3 regions of the Sphingomonas sp. genome follow, and region 3 is predicted to be linked to each of the others. Evidence: predicted binding sites of a transcription regulator. Region 3 holds the regulator's gene; each other region holds the start of a gene.
The links. The regulator LexA, encoded in region 3, represses DNA repair genes until DNA is damaged. The targets are predictions, from matches to a motif close to GTTCCNCNCTTGTTCT.
Positions count from the first base shown of each region.

Region 1 (5,002 bases), on a different contig from region 3:
CTCAGGTGCCAGGGCATTTCCTCGAACACCCCTTCGAACATCGTGTCGAATTTCTGATGCATGCCGTGGCCGAGCACGCCGTTCTTTTCGGCCTGCTTCTGCGCGGCCTTCACTTCCTCGGCGAGCTCCAGATCCTGCGCGGCATGGCGCTCCTCGTCCCATTCGCCGATCGCGATCAGATGCTGCTTGAGGCGCTGGATCGGGTCGCCGAGCGGCCAGCTCGTCGGCTCGCCCGCCGAGCGATATTGGGTGGGATCGTCGGAGGTCGAATGGCCTTCGGCGCGATAGGTGAAATGCTCGATCAGGGTCGGGCCCTGATTGGTCCGCGCCCGCTCGGCGGCCCACAGCGTCGCGGCATAGACGGCGAGGATATCGTTGCCGTCGACGCGGAGCCCGGCAATGCCATAGCCGATGGCGCGCGCCGCGAAGGTGGTCGCCTCGGCGCCGGCGAAGCCCGAAAAGCTCGAAATCGCCCATTGATTGTTGACGACGTTGAAGATCACCGGAGCGCGGTAGACCGTCGCGAAGGTCAGCGCCGAGTGGAAGTCGCCCTCCGCCGTCGAGCCGTCGCCACACCATGTCGCGGCGATGCGGGTGTCGCCCTTGGCAGCCGATGCCATCGCCCAGCCAACCGCCTGCGGATATTGCGTCGTCAGATTGCCGGAGATCGAGAAGAAGCTGAAACGCTTCTCCGAATACATGATCGGCAGCTGGCGGCCCTGCAACTTGTCGCCGCTGTTCGAATAGATCTGGTTCATCATATCGACCAGCGGGCAGCCGCGCGTGATCAGCACGCCTTGCTGGCGATAGGAGGGAAAGCACATGTCGTCGGTCGCGAGCGCCGCCGCGGCGCCGACCGAAGTCGCCTCCTCGCCGGTGCATTTCATGTAGAAGCTGGTCTTGCCCTGGCGCTGGGCGCGGAACATGCGCTCGTCGAAAGCACGGACCAGCGCCATCGAGCGCAACATCTTGCGCAGCGTGTCGGCGTCGAGCTTCGGGTTCCACGGGCCGACGGCATTGCCCTCGTCGTCGAGAACGCGGACGAGGCCGAACGCCAGTTCATGAAAGCTGTTCGCGGGATCGGCGGTGTCGGGCCGCCGCGCCGAGCCGGCGGCGGGCACATCGATATCGCTGAAATCGACCTCGTCGCCCGGACGGAATTTGGGCTCCGGCACGTGCAGCGACAATCCTGGCAGATTGGGGGGCGGCAGATTGGAGCGGTCGCGCTCGGTTCCCATGGGCTCTCCGGACATTGTCCCCGCATGGATGAACGCGCGGGACTCGTGTTTGGAGCCTTGTTATAAAATTTCAAAGGCCGGCGCAACAAGGTCAGTGCTACTGACCTGAAATGCCGGGCGGCACGCCAGGCAACGCAATCTTTGGCGCGACGCCGCGAATGGCAAAACGGCGCCTCGCCCGGCCTCGGGGTTGACTCTTTGTTCTTGTGGAACAGAATAAGAACATTCCGCATGACCGAGTCGTGAGCACCGAGTAATCCAAGTGGCTGACCCCGCTGTCCTGAAACAATTGCGCGAGACGCTGAACGGTCTGGAGGACCGGGGTTTCCGCCGCCGGCCGGTTTTGCCGTTCGGGGTGGAGGCGGTCGATTCGCGGCTGGTAGGGGCCGGTCTCAGGCTCGACGCGCTGCACGAAGTGGCGCCGGCGGGACCGGACATGGCCGAGGATTGCGCGGCGAGCCTGTTCATGGGCGGGATCGCGGCGCGGGCCTGGGGACCGGTCTTGTGGGCCGTCCAGCGCCGCGACCTGTTCGCGCCGGGGCTGAGCCAGGTCGGCCTCGATCACAAGCGCCTGATCTATGCCGAGGCGCGCGACGATGCCGAGCTGCTGGCGGTGATGGAGGAAGCGCTGCGGCATCGCGGTCTCGGCGCGGTGATCGGCGAAGTGAAGCGTGCGGACATGACCGCGACGCGGCGCCTGCAGCTGGCGGCCGAGGGCGGACGGACGATCGCCTTGCTGATGAAACGCAACGTCCGCGAGGGCCAGGATCCGATCGGCATGCCCTCCGCCGCCGTGACGCGCTGGCGGATCGGCTGCGCGCCCTCGACGCCGCTGCCGGTGGAGGGCGTCGGCCGGCACCGCTGGCGAGTCGAGCTGGCGCGGCAAAAGGGCGGCGAGGGATTCACCCAGATATTGGAGGCATGCGATGCAACGGGTCGCTGCGCTCTTCCTGCCAAGCTGGCCGATCGACCGGCTGCGGCGGGCGGAGCGGCGCGCCGGGCCGCCTGAGCCCGTCGCCCCCACCCTCACGCCGGCACCGCGCAACGGCGGCTGGCGCCCCGGCGCGCGCTGGGCCCGCGAGGATGCGCCCCGGCTGATGATCCTCCCCGGCACGGGGAGGGGGACCGCGCCCGAAGGGCGTGGTGGAGGGGGGGCTGCCGCAAACGGTTCGCTCGCGGCGCCCCCCCTCCACCATGCTGCGCATGGTCCCCCTCCCCGTGCCGGGGAGGATCTAATCATCCCGCTGATCACCGCGATCCGCGAGGGCAGCCGGATCGAGATCGCCGCCGCCTGCCCGCACGCCCTCGCGCTGGGACTGCGCCCCGGCATGGCGGTCACCCAGGCGCGGGCGCAGGTGCGCGGACTCGATATCCGCCCCGCCGATCCGGAGGGCGACCGCGCCGAGCTGAGGCGGCTGGCGCTGGCGCTGGCGCGGCGCTGGACACCAACGGTGGCGATCGAAGGCGAGGACACGCTGTTCCTCGACCTGACCGGGGTGGCGCATCTGCATGGCGGCGAGGCGCGGATGGCGGCGCGGCTGGTGCGTCTGCTGACGCGGCTGGGCTTCGCGGCGCGGATCGCGATTGCCGATACGCCGGGCGCGGCATGGGGGCTGGCGCATCATTACCGTCATCCCGGCGAAAGCCGGGATCCAGAATCAAAGGCGGTGTCGTTTGCGACCCTGGGTCCCGGCTTTCGCCGGGATGACGGCATCCTGTGCAAACCCTGCATGCAGGCCGAGGCTATGGCTTCGCTTCCGGTCGATGCCTTGCGGATAGAAGGCAAGGCTATCGAATTGCTTCACCGGCTGGGCGTCACCCGCGTCGAGCAGCTGGCGGCGATGCCGCGCGGGCCGCTGGCCAAGCGATTCGGCAAGGCGCTGGTGCGCAATCTCGAACGCGCGCTGGGCCGCCTGCCCGAGCCGCTGGATCCGGTGATCCCGCGTGAGGCGATCGTCGCGTCACAGCGTTTCGCCGAACCGATCGCGACACCCGAGGCGATCGCGCATTGGCTCGGGCAAATCGTCACGCGGCTGGCGGCCGCTCTCGAAGCCGAGGGTCTTGGCGCAACCCGGATCGAGCTGATCGCCGACCGCATCGACGGCGTGCCGCAACGCATCCGCATGGGGCTGGCCCGCCCGAGCCGCGACGCCGCGCATATCCTGCGGCTGCTGACACGGCGGATCGAGGAAGTGGAGCCGGGCTATGGCATCGACGCGATGGCGCTGCATGTCCGCCGCGCCGACCGCCAAGGGCCGCAGCCGGTGGTCGAGCGGCTCGACGAGGAAGCCGCGCCCGATCTCGCCATCCTGATCGACACGCTGGCGACGCGGATCGGCATGGCGGCGATGTGGCGCAGCACTCCGGTGGAGAGCGATGTCCCCGAGCGATCGGTGGCGCCGATGGGCGTGCTCGATTCGCCCGGGCGCAGCGGCCAATCCCTCAAGGCCGGAGACATCCGTCAGCTCGATCGAAATCCCGCGCTCCACCCCTGGCATCCCGAATGGCCCAAGCCGGCGCGGCTGCTGCGGCGCCCCGAGCGGATCGATCACGTCATGGCCGAATTGCCCGATCATGCCCCGCGCCGCTTCACCTGGCGCGGCACGTCGCACCGCGTGGTCCGCGCCGACGGACCCGAGCGCGTCCATGGCGAGTGGTGGAAGCGCGCCGGCGAGCGGGACAGCGTGCGCGATTATTTCCGCGTCGAGGACGATATGGGCTGCCGCTACTGGCTGTTCCGCAAGGGCGATGGCGAGCGCCCCGCGACGGGCGATCTCAGCTGGTATCTGCACGGGGTGTTCGGGTGAGTTATGCCGAACTCCAGGTGACGACGCATTATTCGTTCCTGCGGGGCGCTTCGGCGCCCGAGGAGTTGTTCAGGCAGGCCGCTTTGCTGGGATTGCCGGCGCTGGGAATCGTCGACCGCAATTCGCTGGGCGGCGTGGTGCGCGCGCTGGTCGCGGCCGAGAAGATATCCGAGCTCGGATTGCCGATCCGGATGATCGCCGGGTGCCGGCTCGATCTGGTCGATGGCAGTTCGCTGCTGGTCTGGCCCGAGGATATCGCCGCCTGGTCGCGGCTCACCCGGCTGCTGACGCTCGGCAAGTCGCGCGCCGATGCCCAGCATGGCGAGAAGGGCCGATGCTTCCTGCATTGGGAGGATGTGGCGGGGCATGGCGAAGGGCTGGTCGGCGCGCTGGTGCCGGGGCTCGCCGATCCCGGCGATCCGCTGTCGCTGCAATGGATGGCGGACATTTTCGGGCGCGACCGCGGCCATGTCTGCCTGACCCAGCACCGCCGGCCCGGCGAGGCGATGCGGCTGCATCACCTTGATCAAGCCGCCCGGCATTTCGGGCTGACGCCGCTGGCGACCGGGGATGTGCTGTATGACTTGCCCGAGCAGCAGATGCTCCAGGATGTGGTCACGGCGATCCGCGAGAAATGCACGCTCGACGAACTCGGCTTCCGCCGCGAGCGCAATGCCGATCGTCACCTCAAATCACCCGAGGAGATGGCGCGACGGTTCCGGCGATATCCAGAGGCGCTGGCGGCATCGCAGGCAATCGCCGAGCGCTGCACCTTCTCGCTTCGCGAGCTGAAGCACCAATATCCCGACGAGCATGTCCTGCACGGCCGATCGGCGCAGGAGGCGCTGCACAAGCTGGCGTGGAGCGGACTGAAATACAAATTCGCCGGCAAGCCGGAGCAAGCTTATTGCGACCTGCTGACCTATGAGCTCAATCTCGTCGAGCAGATGGGCTATG
Region 1 is NZ_JAHBZI010000002.1:333,338-338,339, reverse strand. It holds gene KF730_RS13800 (3-methyl-2-oxobutanoate dehydrogenase (2-methylpropanoyl-transferring) subunit alpha) at 1-1,238, opposite strand, end outside; gene KF730_RS13795 (protein ImuA) at 1,501-2,247, shown strand; gene KF730_RS13790 (DNA polymerase Y family protein) at 2,165-4,045, shown strand; gene KF730_RS13785 (error-prone DNA polymerase) at 4,042-5,002, shown strand, end outside.
Region 1: the regulator LexA is predicted to act here: its motif matches at 1,428-1,443, upstream of KF730_RS13795 (protein ImuA).

Region 2 (5,002 bases), 340 kb from region 3:
AACGAACATCAGCGTCAGCATTCCGGCGAACACGCCGCCAAGCACCTGCGCCGCGAAAATGCTGCGGCGAGAAACGTCGCCCGGATCGGCTCTCGATACAAAACTCACGCTCGATCCAAGAGCGCCGAAGAACAATGCCGAGGAGGCAGTCGCGAACCAAACCCACGATGTATAGCTGAACCAGGTGGTGCCCCATTTCGCGTCGAAGGTGGCATCAATAGACGGCGTGGGCACCGTTGCTTTTAGAAAAAGGAAAATCAAAAATGGCAAAACGAACAATGCAAGAAGCCACAAGGTGGCAATCCTTCGAATGAAGATATGCAGGAAATACGGGAAAGTTGACTCCTCGGACTGCATATCTCGATTCCCCTCCACTGGAAATCTAATCAATAGTTACAAAGCTGTCCATCACCCGCTTCCGCCCGGCCTGCTCGAAATCGATCTCGAGCTTGTTCCCTTCGATCTCGGCGATTTCGCCGTAACCGAACTTCTGGTGGAACACGCGCATCCCCAGCGACAGGTCCCCGCGTGGCTTGGCGCCGACGCTGACCGAGCTTGCGCGGCTTTCGAGGACGCGGGGGGCGTCGCGGGTGAAGGTGCGGCTCTGGAAGCTGCCGCCGGGGTTCTTGGGATCGAAGCCGCCGCCCACACCCGCGGCGCGTTGCCAGCCCGGTCCGCGGCCGGTGCCTCGGCCGACATCGGCGAAGGGGTCGGCGCGGTCGCTCCAGTTCGCCTGCCAGAGCGATGCACCGCCGCTCATCGTGGTCTCCTCGGCGATATGCTCCTTGGGCAGTTCGGCGATGAAGCGGCTGGGGAGCGACGAGGTCCATTGGCCGTAGATGCGGCGGTTGGCGGCGTGGAGGATGGTCGCAGCGCGGCGGGCGCGGGTGATGGCGACATAGGCGAGGCGGCGTTCCTCCTCCAGGGATGCGAGACCGCCTTCGTCGAGCGCGCGCTGCGAGGGGAAGATGCCTTCCTCCCAGCCGGCGAGGAACACGGTGTCGAACTCCAGCCCCTTGGCGGCGTGGATGGTCATGATCGTGACCTTGGGTTCGTCAGCGTTGTTCTCATTGTCCATGACCAGCGAGACATGTTCGAGGAACGCGGTGAGGCTTTCATATTCCTCCATCGCGCGGACGAGTTCATTGAGGTTCTCGAGGCGGCCGGCGGCCTCGGCGGTCTTATCGGCCTGCCACATCGCGGTGTAGCCGCTCTCGTCGAGGATGATGCGGGCGAGCTCGGGATGGGGGAGGGTGTCGCCCATCGCGCGCCAGCGGGCGAAATTAGCGACGAGATTGCCGAGCGAGCGGCGGGCCTGGGGCGTCAGCTCGTCGCTGTCGAGGATGCGCGCGGCGGCGACGGTGAGCGGAATACCCTCGGCACGGGCGTATTGATGGACCTTGGCCAGCGCCTTGTCGCCGAGGCCGCGCTTGGGCGTGTTGGCGATGCGTTCGAAGGCGAGATCGTCGGCGGGCTGTGCGACGATGCGCAGATAGGCGAGTGCGTCGCGGATTTCGAGCCGGTTGTAGAAGGGCAGGCCGCCGATGATCTTGTGCGGCAGGCCGATCGAGACAAAGCGGTCCTCGAACTCGCGGGTCTGGTGGCCGGCACGCACCAGGATGGCCATGTCGTCGAGGCTGGCGCCGCCGCGCTGCAGCCCTTCGATCTCCTCGCCGACGCGGCGGGCTTCCTCGGGGCCGTCCCAGATGCCGAGGACCTTGACCTTCTCGCCCTCCGGCTTCTCGGTCCACAAGGTCTTGCCGAGGCGGCCGCCATTATTGGCGATCACACCACTGGCGGCGGCAAGGATGTGCGGAGTCGAGCGGTAATTCTGTTCGAGCTTGATGACCTTGGCGCCGGGGAAGTCCTTTTCGAACTTGAGGATGTTCTCGACCAGCGCGCCGCGCCACGAATAGATCGACTGGTCGTCATCGCCGACGCAGCAGAGGTTGCGGCGCTGCTGGGCGAGCAGGCGCAGCCAGAGATACTGGACGGCGTTGGTGTCCTGATATTCGTCGACCAGGATGTAGCGGAAGCGCTGCTGGTACATCTCCAGCACGTCGCGGTGCGTCTTGAGGATCACCAGCATGTGGAGCAGCAGATCGCCGAAATCGCAGGCGTTGAGCGTGCGCAGGCGCTCCTGATACTGGGCGTAGAGCGACTGGCCCTTGCCGTTCGCGTATTGCTCGGACTCGCCGGCGCCGATCTCGGCGGGCGTGAGCCCCTTGCTCTTCCATTGATCGATCAGCCCGGCGAGCTGGCGGGCGGGCCAGCGCTTCTCGTCGAGATCGTTGGCGGTGATGAGCTGTTTCAGGAGCCGCAGCTGATCGTCGGTGTCGAGGATGGTGAAGTTCGATTGCAGCCCGACCAGCTCGGCATGGCGGCGCAGCATCTTGGCGCCGATGGCGTGGAAGGTGCCGAGCCACGGCATCCCCTCGACCGCCTGGCCGACATGGCGGCCGACGCGTTCCTTCATCTCGCGCGCGGCCTTGTTGGTGAAGGTCACCGCGAGCAGCTCGGAGGGATAGGCTTTCCGGGTCCAGAGGAGGTGGGCGAGACGGGCGGTGAGCGCCGCGGTCTTGCCGGTGCCGGCGCCGGCGAGGACGAGGACGGGGCCTTCGGTGGTGAGCACCGCATCGCGCTGGGGGGCGTTGAGGCCCTGCAGATAGGGGGCTTCGGGCTGGAGTTCGGCAGGCACGGTCATGCGCGAACAGTTAGGGAACGCGGCGGTTCCGGGCAAGCGCGGAAGGCAGACGCGGACTTATACTTAATTGAAGGTAGGCGGCGGGTGCGGTCTGTGTCCCGAAAGGGGGGATGCGATGCGGGCGATTCGCGTGATCGGTGGGCTGCTGCCGCTGTTTGCGGCGATGCCGGTTTGCGCGCAGGGCGCGAAGGAGCCGCGGCTCAATTATTCGATTCCTCTCACCGAGACCAAGGTGACGCTCGACGAGCGCGCCGGTGGACTGTGGCTGCGTGCCCAGACGGTGATGCGTGGCGAGAGCGGACAGGGCGGCGCGGACGGGCGCAACGGATACCGCTTCTCGGTACAGAAGCGGATCATCGGCCCGGCCTGGATCGGGTTCGGCGGCTATACCCAGATGGCGCGGTTCGACGCGGTGCGCGGCCAGACGCGCGGGGCGCGCAACACGATCGGCCCGAAGCTCAGCTTCGAGGCGGGCGAGGAGGTCGAGTTCGGCATCGCATGGATGAAGCGCAGGAAGCGCGGCGGCGTGCCGCCCGGCCCGCGCGCCTATGTGCAATTCCATTTCTGACGGCGTTGCCGGGCGCGTGCGTGCGCGATAGGCTCGCGCGCATGAACTGGCGGAACCGAAAAGTCAGAATCGCGATCGTGCTGGCGATCGCCATGATCGCGGCGTTCGTCGCATGGCGCACCTCCACACCCAAGGAGCAACCGGCATGCGTGCCCGGTCGCGCGGAGGTCAAGGATGCCAGCGGCAAGGTGACCGAGATCAAGCGCACCACTTGCATGGACGAGGCCGAATGACCGCACCAGCATCGCACCGCCGAATCCTGTTCGCGAGCCTCGTCGGCACATCGGTCGAGTTCTATGACTTCTATATCTACGCGACCGCGGCGGCTTTGGTGTTCCCGGCGCTGTTCTTTCCGGCAACCGATCCGGGGCTGGCGCAGCTCGCCTCCTACGCATCGTTCAGCGTCGCCTTCTTCGCGCGACCGCTGGGCGGATTGCTGTTCGGGCATTTCGGCGACCGGATGGGGCGCAAATCGACTTTGGTCGCTTCGCTGATGCTGATGGGCATCTCGACGGTGCTGATCGCCTTCCTGCCGACCTATGCGATGATCGGCTGGGTCGCGCCCGCCTTGCTGTGTTTGCTCCGCTTCGGGCAGGGGCTGGGACTGGGCGGCGAATGGGGCGGGGCGAGTCTGCTCGCGGTGGAGAACGCGCCGCCGGGCTGGGCCAATCGCTATGGCGCCTTTCCGCCGATGGGCGCGCCGGTGGGCTTCATCTGCGCCAATGGCTTTTTCCTGATCCTCGGGGCGCTGCTGAGCGACGCGCAGTTCGCGGCATGGGGCTGGCGGCTGCCGTTCCTCGCCAGCGCGTTGCTGGTAATCCTGGGGCTATGGGTGCGGCTGACGCTGACCGAGACGCCGGCGTTCGTCGAAGCGCAGGAGCAGGCGCCGCCGCCCAAGGTGCCGGTGGGCGAGCTGTTCCGCGATCACCTTGGTCCGACGCTGGCGGGGACGATCGCGACGGTGGCGTGCTTCGCGCTGTTCTATGTCTCGACGGTGTTCGTGATCGGCTATGCGACCAAGACGCTGGGCTATGACCGCGAGACATTCCTGACGATGGAGCTGGGCGCGATCCTGTTCATGGCGGTGGGGATCGTGGTTTCGAGCATCTGGGCGGACAAGCGCAATGCCGGCCGCGTGCTGATGATCGGGTGCGTATGGACGATGGGTGCCGGCACGGTGATCGGGTTATTGACCTCCAGTTCCGGGCTCATCGCGTTCTACTGGCTGGCGCTGGCGCTGTTCGTGATGGGCTTCGTCTACGGACCACTGGGCGGCTTCCTGCCGAGCCTGTTCCCGGCGCGGGTCCGCTACACCGGCGTCTCGGTGACCTTCAACCTGGGCGGGATCATCGGCGGCGGGCTGACGCCGTTCATCGCGCAAACCCTGGTCGAGCGGGGCGGGCTCACGCTTGTGGGATATTATCTGGCAGGCGCCGGCCTGCTCAGCCTGATCGGGCTGGCGATGGTCAGGCCGCGCGCAACAGCGTGATCCGCGCCTTGCCGTGGACGCGTGACGCGTCGGCGGTGAAGCCGGCGATTTCGGGTTCCTCGTCCCTGGCGGTTTCGATGCTCACCCAGGTGGCGGGGCTGGTCCAGCCAAGGCGGGCGAGCTTGTCGAGCGCGACGCTGCCGGCGCCGGTGGTGTAAGGGGGGTCCATCAGGATCAGGTCGAGCGGCTTGACCGCCGGCCCCAGCGTCATCACCGAAGCGGCGCGGACATCGGCTCCCTT
Region 2 is NZ_JAHBZI010000001.1:1,647,364-1,652,365, reverse strand. It holds gene KF730_RS08300 (hypothetical protein) at 1-357, opposite strand, end outside; gene KF730_RS08295 (UvrD-helicase domain-containing protein) at 383-2,704, opposite strand; gene KF730_RS08290 (hypothetical protein) at 2,820-3,272, shown strand; gene KF730_RS08285 (hypothetical protein) at 3,314-3,505, shown strand; gene KF730_RS08280 (MFS transporter) at 3,502-4,761, shown strand; gene rsmD (16S rRNA (guanine(966)-N(2))-methyltransferase RsmD) at 4,739-5,002, opposite strand, start outside.
Region 2: the regulator LexA is predicted to act here: its motif matches at 2,708-2,723, upstream of KF730_RS08295 (UvrD-helicase domain-containing protein).

Region 3 (5,002 bases):
CCGAGAGCGAGACGCTGATCCGCGCCGGCCAGCGCATCACGCCCGCCGCGCTCGCCCTCGCCGCTATCGCCGGTCACGCAACGCTCCCCGTTCGCGGCAAGGTCCGCGTCGCCATCGCCGCCACCGGCGACGAGCTTGTCGCGCCCGGCACGCCGCTCGCCGCGGACCAGATCCCCGAGACCAACCGGCTGATGCTCACGGCGCAACTCGCCGATCTGCCGGTCGAGATCATCGATCTCGGCATTCTGTCCGATGATCTGGATGCCCTCACCGCCGCCTTCCGCGCGGTCGATGCCGATCTCCTCGTCACCAGCGGCGGCGCCTCGGTCGGCGATCACGATCTCGTCCGCCCCGCGCTCGAAGCCGCCGGCGGCTCGATCGACTTCTGGCGGATCGCCCTGCGCCCCGGCAAGCCGATGCTGGCCGGCCGCCTCGGGCGTGCGTTCGTCCTCGGCCTGCCCGGCAATCCGGTCTCGGCCTTCATCACCACCATGCTGTTCGTCCGCCCGCTCGTCGCGCGCCTCGCGGGCGCCGCCGATCCGCTGCCGCGGACCCGCATCGTCCCGCTCGGCGAAGCGCTCGCCGCCAACGAGGCCCGCACCGATTATCTACGCGCCGAAATCCGCGATGGCCGCGCTTTCGCCTCGACGATCCAGGATTCGTCGATGCTGCGGACCCTCGCCCGCGCCGACTGCCTGATCCTCCGTCCGCCGCATGCCCCGGCCGCCAAAATCGGCGACTCGGCGGAAATCCTACAGATCGCTTGACAGCGCCGCGGAACATTGCATAAACGTTCCTCGTCTGTTCCAGACGGGAGAATTTGGATGCTCACGCGCAAGCAGCACGAGCTGATCTGCTTCATTGCCGACCGCCTCAACGACACCGGCGTGTCGCCCTCGTTCGAGGAGATGAAGGAGGCGCTCGATCTCAAATCCAAGTCGGGCGTGCACCGGCTGATCTCGGCATTGGAGGAGCGCGAATTCATCCGCCGCCTCCCCAACCGCGCCCGCGCGCTTGAAGTGTTGAAGGTGCCGGAGCGCGGTGCTGCGCCAAAGTCCGCGGCAGCTTCGCCAACCTCCGCATCAACGACTATTTCGTCCTCGGCGCCCTTGCCCGCGCCCGCCAACGACGTCATCGAAATCCCCCTCCACGGCCGCATCGCCGCCGGCACCCCGATCGAGGCGCTGGAGGGCGCGTCGATGCTCCCGGTGCCCGCCGCCCTGCTTGGCTCGGGGGAGCACTATGCCCTTGAAGTTGCCGGAGATTCCATGGTCGAGGCCGGCATTCTCGATGGCGATTACGCGCTTATCCGCCGCACCGAAACCGCGCGCGATGGTGAGATCGTCGTCGCCCTGATCGACGATGCTGAAGCGACGCTGAAGTATTTCCGCAAGGAGGGCGCGATGATCCGCCTCGACCCCGCCAACCGCGACTATAACCCCCAGCGCTACCGCCCCGATCAGGTGCGCGTGCAGGGAAAGCTCGCCGGGCTGCTGCGGCGTTATTGAGATTGCGGGCAGCGGGCGTCCGCTGCCCTTAGTCGATAAATTCGGTGAAGCTGACCCGGCGGTCGCCGTTGCTGTCGAGATCGTGGAAAGTCGCCCGGTCGGGCGGCGTTCCGATGAACGTCATCCGCAGCGGCGCGGCATATTCCCCGGCATCGAGCAAACCGTCACCGTCCTCGTCCAACGCATCGAACCCGCGCCGCAAGGACGCGATGGCGTGCGCCGCGAACTCCTTCCGCGTCACCAGCCCGTCGCCGTCACGGTCGAGTACCGCAAAAGCGGGCACCTCGCGGCAGATCGCGAAGGAACGCGGACCGTTGCCCAGCCAGCCGCGCTTGAGCGGCAGCGCTAGCGCGACCGGACAACGCGTTTCCCCGCCCGGGACCTCGGCCTGGGTCACCACGCCATCGCCATTGCGGTCCAGTTCGTCGAAACCCGCGCCATAATCGGGCCGCGCGGCGACCGGGCTCATCACTACCGCCAATGCGAGCAAGGCGATAACCGCCAGCGGCCCCGCTATACCGTGCCGCGCTCGGCCATGCCCCTCGACAAATCGCCGGATCGCGTCGCTCATCGTCACGCCATCGGCCCGGCAGCGCTCGGCGAAAGCCGTTTTCGCCGCGAACGGCAGCCGCACTTCGATCGTCTCGCTCTTCTTGGAACTGGTCATGCCCGCAATCAGCCACGCCTCGCGCCGCGCGCAAAGCAAAACCTTGTCCGGACAGGATTATCAGCGCTTCTGCGCCGCCAGCTCCTTCTCGAATCCGGCCTCCGCCGCCTTCGCCCGCCGCCGCAGCTCACCCGGATCGACAAAGGCGTTTTTATCCCCCGCCACCAGCCGTTTGCGCTTCGCTTCCATGTCGAAGCCGGTCGGGTGAAAGTTCAGGAACACATCCGCCTTGATCGCCTTCAACTTGGCGAAGGTCGCACGGAAATCGCTGACCGCCGCGTCATACCCCTTGCCCTTCACCAGCGGCTGATCGGCCACGGTGATGCTGCATGCGAAGATTATGTCGTGCCCACCCGCCCGCATCGTCCAGCTCGTGCAGCCCTTGGTGTGCCCCGGCGTCAGATGCGTGGTCAGCGTCGTCCCGCCCAGCGTGATCGCCTCGCCATCGCTGAGCAGCGCATCGACCCGCACCTTGGGGAACGGGCCGAGATCGGACCGATAATCGACGCTTCCCGCCTCCAGCGCCGGCATGTCTGCCGCGCTCGCCAGCAGCCGCGCGCCGGTCAGCCGCTTTAGCTCGGCCAGCCCGCCGCTATGATCCCAATGCGCGTGGTTGATCAGCAGGATCTTCACGTCGTCGAGCCTGAAGCCGAGCCTGGCGATGTTCGCCACGATCTGCGGAACGCTCTCCTCCATCGCGCCGTCGATCAGGATATGCCCCTCGGGCGTCGTGATCAGATAGGCCGCGATGCCGGCGGTGCCGACATAATGGACGTTCCCCGCGATCGTGAACGGCGTCACCGGCGCGTTCCATTCCCTGCGGACCTGAACCCAGTCAGTGTCCTGCGCGGCGACCGGCGCCGCCAGCCCCGCGAGCAGCGCCGCCGCGATTGCGCGTTTCATTATCGCTCTCCCTTTGTCCTGCAAATGGCGGCTGGACGGTCGGCGGGTCAATCCACGGATGCGACGAGCCGCGCCGCACGGTCGTCAGGCGCCCGCTGGCGAAAGCGATCGCCACACCGCCGGTCCGTGCCAGCCCCGGCCGATCAAGCTTCAGCCAGCGCGGCGCGCAGTCCGGCGGCAGCCGCCGTTCGCTGACGATCACGTCGGACCAGACGCAAAGCCGCATCATCTCGCGCCACGGCACCAGATAATTGCTCCGCGTCGCCGTCACGCGCCAGCGTCGCGCGCCCGCGCGGTGCTCGACCACGCACAGATCGGGGCTGCAACGGGCATCGGGCGCGTCATCGAGCGCGGCAAGTTCGTCGTCCTCCCCGCCATTCTCGCCGAGCATCGAGCGCGTGTAATCGCCCGCCCGATCGCGCAACAACGCCATCCGGCCATCCGCCATCCGGATCGCCAGATGCCGTCCGTCGCCGGTCACCAGCAGATCGGGGGCCGGCGTCAGCAGCGCCCAGACCGCTCCTGCAAGCAACGGCACGCCTCCGGCCCAGCGCGCCCGCGTCCGCCACAAGGCGATCCACAACCCGCCCGCGATCATCAGCGCAAACGCCCCGTCGGGCATCGCCGGCAACGACGCCACCGCGCCCGGCGCTGAGGACGCCGCATGCGCCAGCCATAACAGCAGTTCGAGCGACTTGGCGGTCAGCCACCATGCCGGCGCGCCTAGCCCGGCCAGATCGAGGAACAGCGCCAGCGCCTCGAGCGGCATCGTCACGAACGTCGTCAGCGGGATCGCGATGATATTAGCCAGCGCGCCGTAAATCCCCTGCTTGTGGAAATGGTACATGCCGATCGGCATCAGCGCGAGCTCGACGGCGACGCCAGTGAGCAACAACGAGCCCAGCGACCGCCCAAGCCGCTTCGCCCCGCCTTCCTCACGCCGCGAGAACCAGCCGCGCACCCTTGGACTTTCGTGCAGGGCGACGATCACCGTCACCGCCGCGAAACTCAGCTGAAAGCTCGGCCCGGCCAGTGCCTCCGGCCATAATAGCAGCACGATCAGCGCTCCCGCCGCGACCAGCCGCAGCGTCAGCGCCTCGCGCCCGACGCTCAGCGCCAACAGCACCAGCAGCGAGGCGACGCATGAGCGGACGGTCGGTACGTCCGCCCCGGTCAGCAGCGTATAGCCGATCGCCGCCACCGCCCCCGCGCCCGCCGCGATCAACGGCAGCCGCCAGCGCAGCGCCAGCGTCGGACTCAGCGACAGCAACCGCAGCACCAGCAGCATCGCCGCGGCCGTCACCGCAGTGACATGCAGCCCGCTCACCGACAGCAGATGCGCCAGTCCCGAACGCTGCATCGCTTCCGAATCCTCGTCGGTGATCGCGCCACGGTCGCCGGTCGCCAGCGCGCTGGCGATCCCACCCGCGCTTCCGGCGATGTTGCTCTGGATATGCGCCGAAAGCCGCGCCCGCAGGTCCGCCCCCACCGCCTCGCCCGGCTTCACCACCGTGACCGGCGCGAAACCCCTGCCCGTCGCTCCGAGCTGCGAAAACCACGCGACCCGCGCGAAATCATACGCGCCGGGCACCGAAGGCGGCGGTGGCGGCATCAACCGCGCCCGCAGCCGCAGCATAGCACCTCGCGACAACCCGCCAGGCACATCGCGCTCCGCGAGATTGATCCGCACCCGCGGCGGCAGATCCGCGCGCGCCAGAGCGAGCGTCACCCGCACCATCTCTCGCGCCGGCAGACGCTCGATCCGCTCGACGCGCCCCTCCAGCGACACCACCGCCGGCCGTGCCAGCACCGGCGCCGCGACACTGTCCGCCCGCCACCACACCAGCGCGCATCCGACGGCCGCGGCGAGCCCCGCCACCGCGACCACACGCGCCGTCCTGCCGTTGCCCGAAGCCGCGATCCC
Region 3 is NZ_JAHBZI010000001.1:1,983,931-1,988,932, forward strand. It holds gene glp (gephyrin-like molybdotransferase Glp) at 1-767, shown strand, start outside; gene lexA (transcriptional repressor LexA) at 825-1,508, shown strand; gene KF730_RS10015 (EF-hand domain-containing protein) at 1,537-2,175, opposite strand; gene bla (subclass B3 metallo-beta-lactamase) at 2,236-3,078, opposite strand; gene KF730_RS10025 (ComEC/Rec2 family competence protein) at 3,011-5,002, opposite strand, start outside.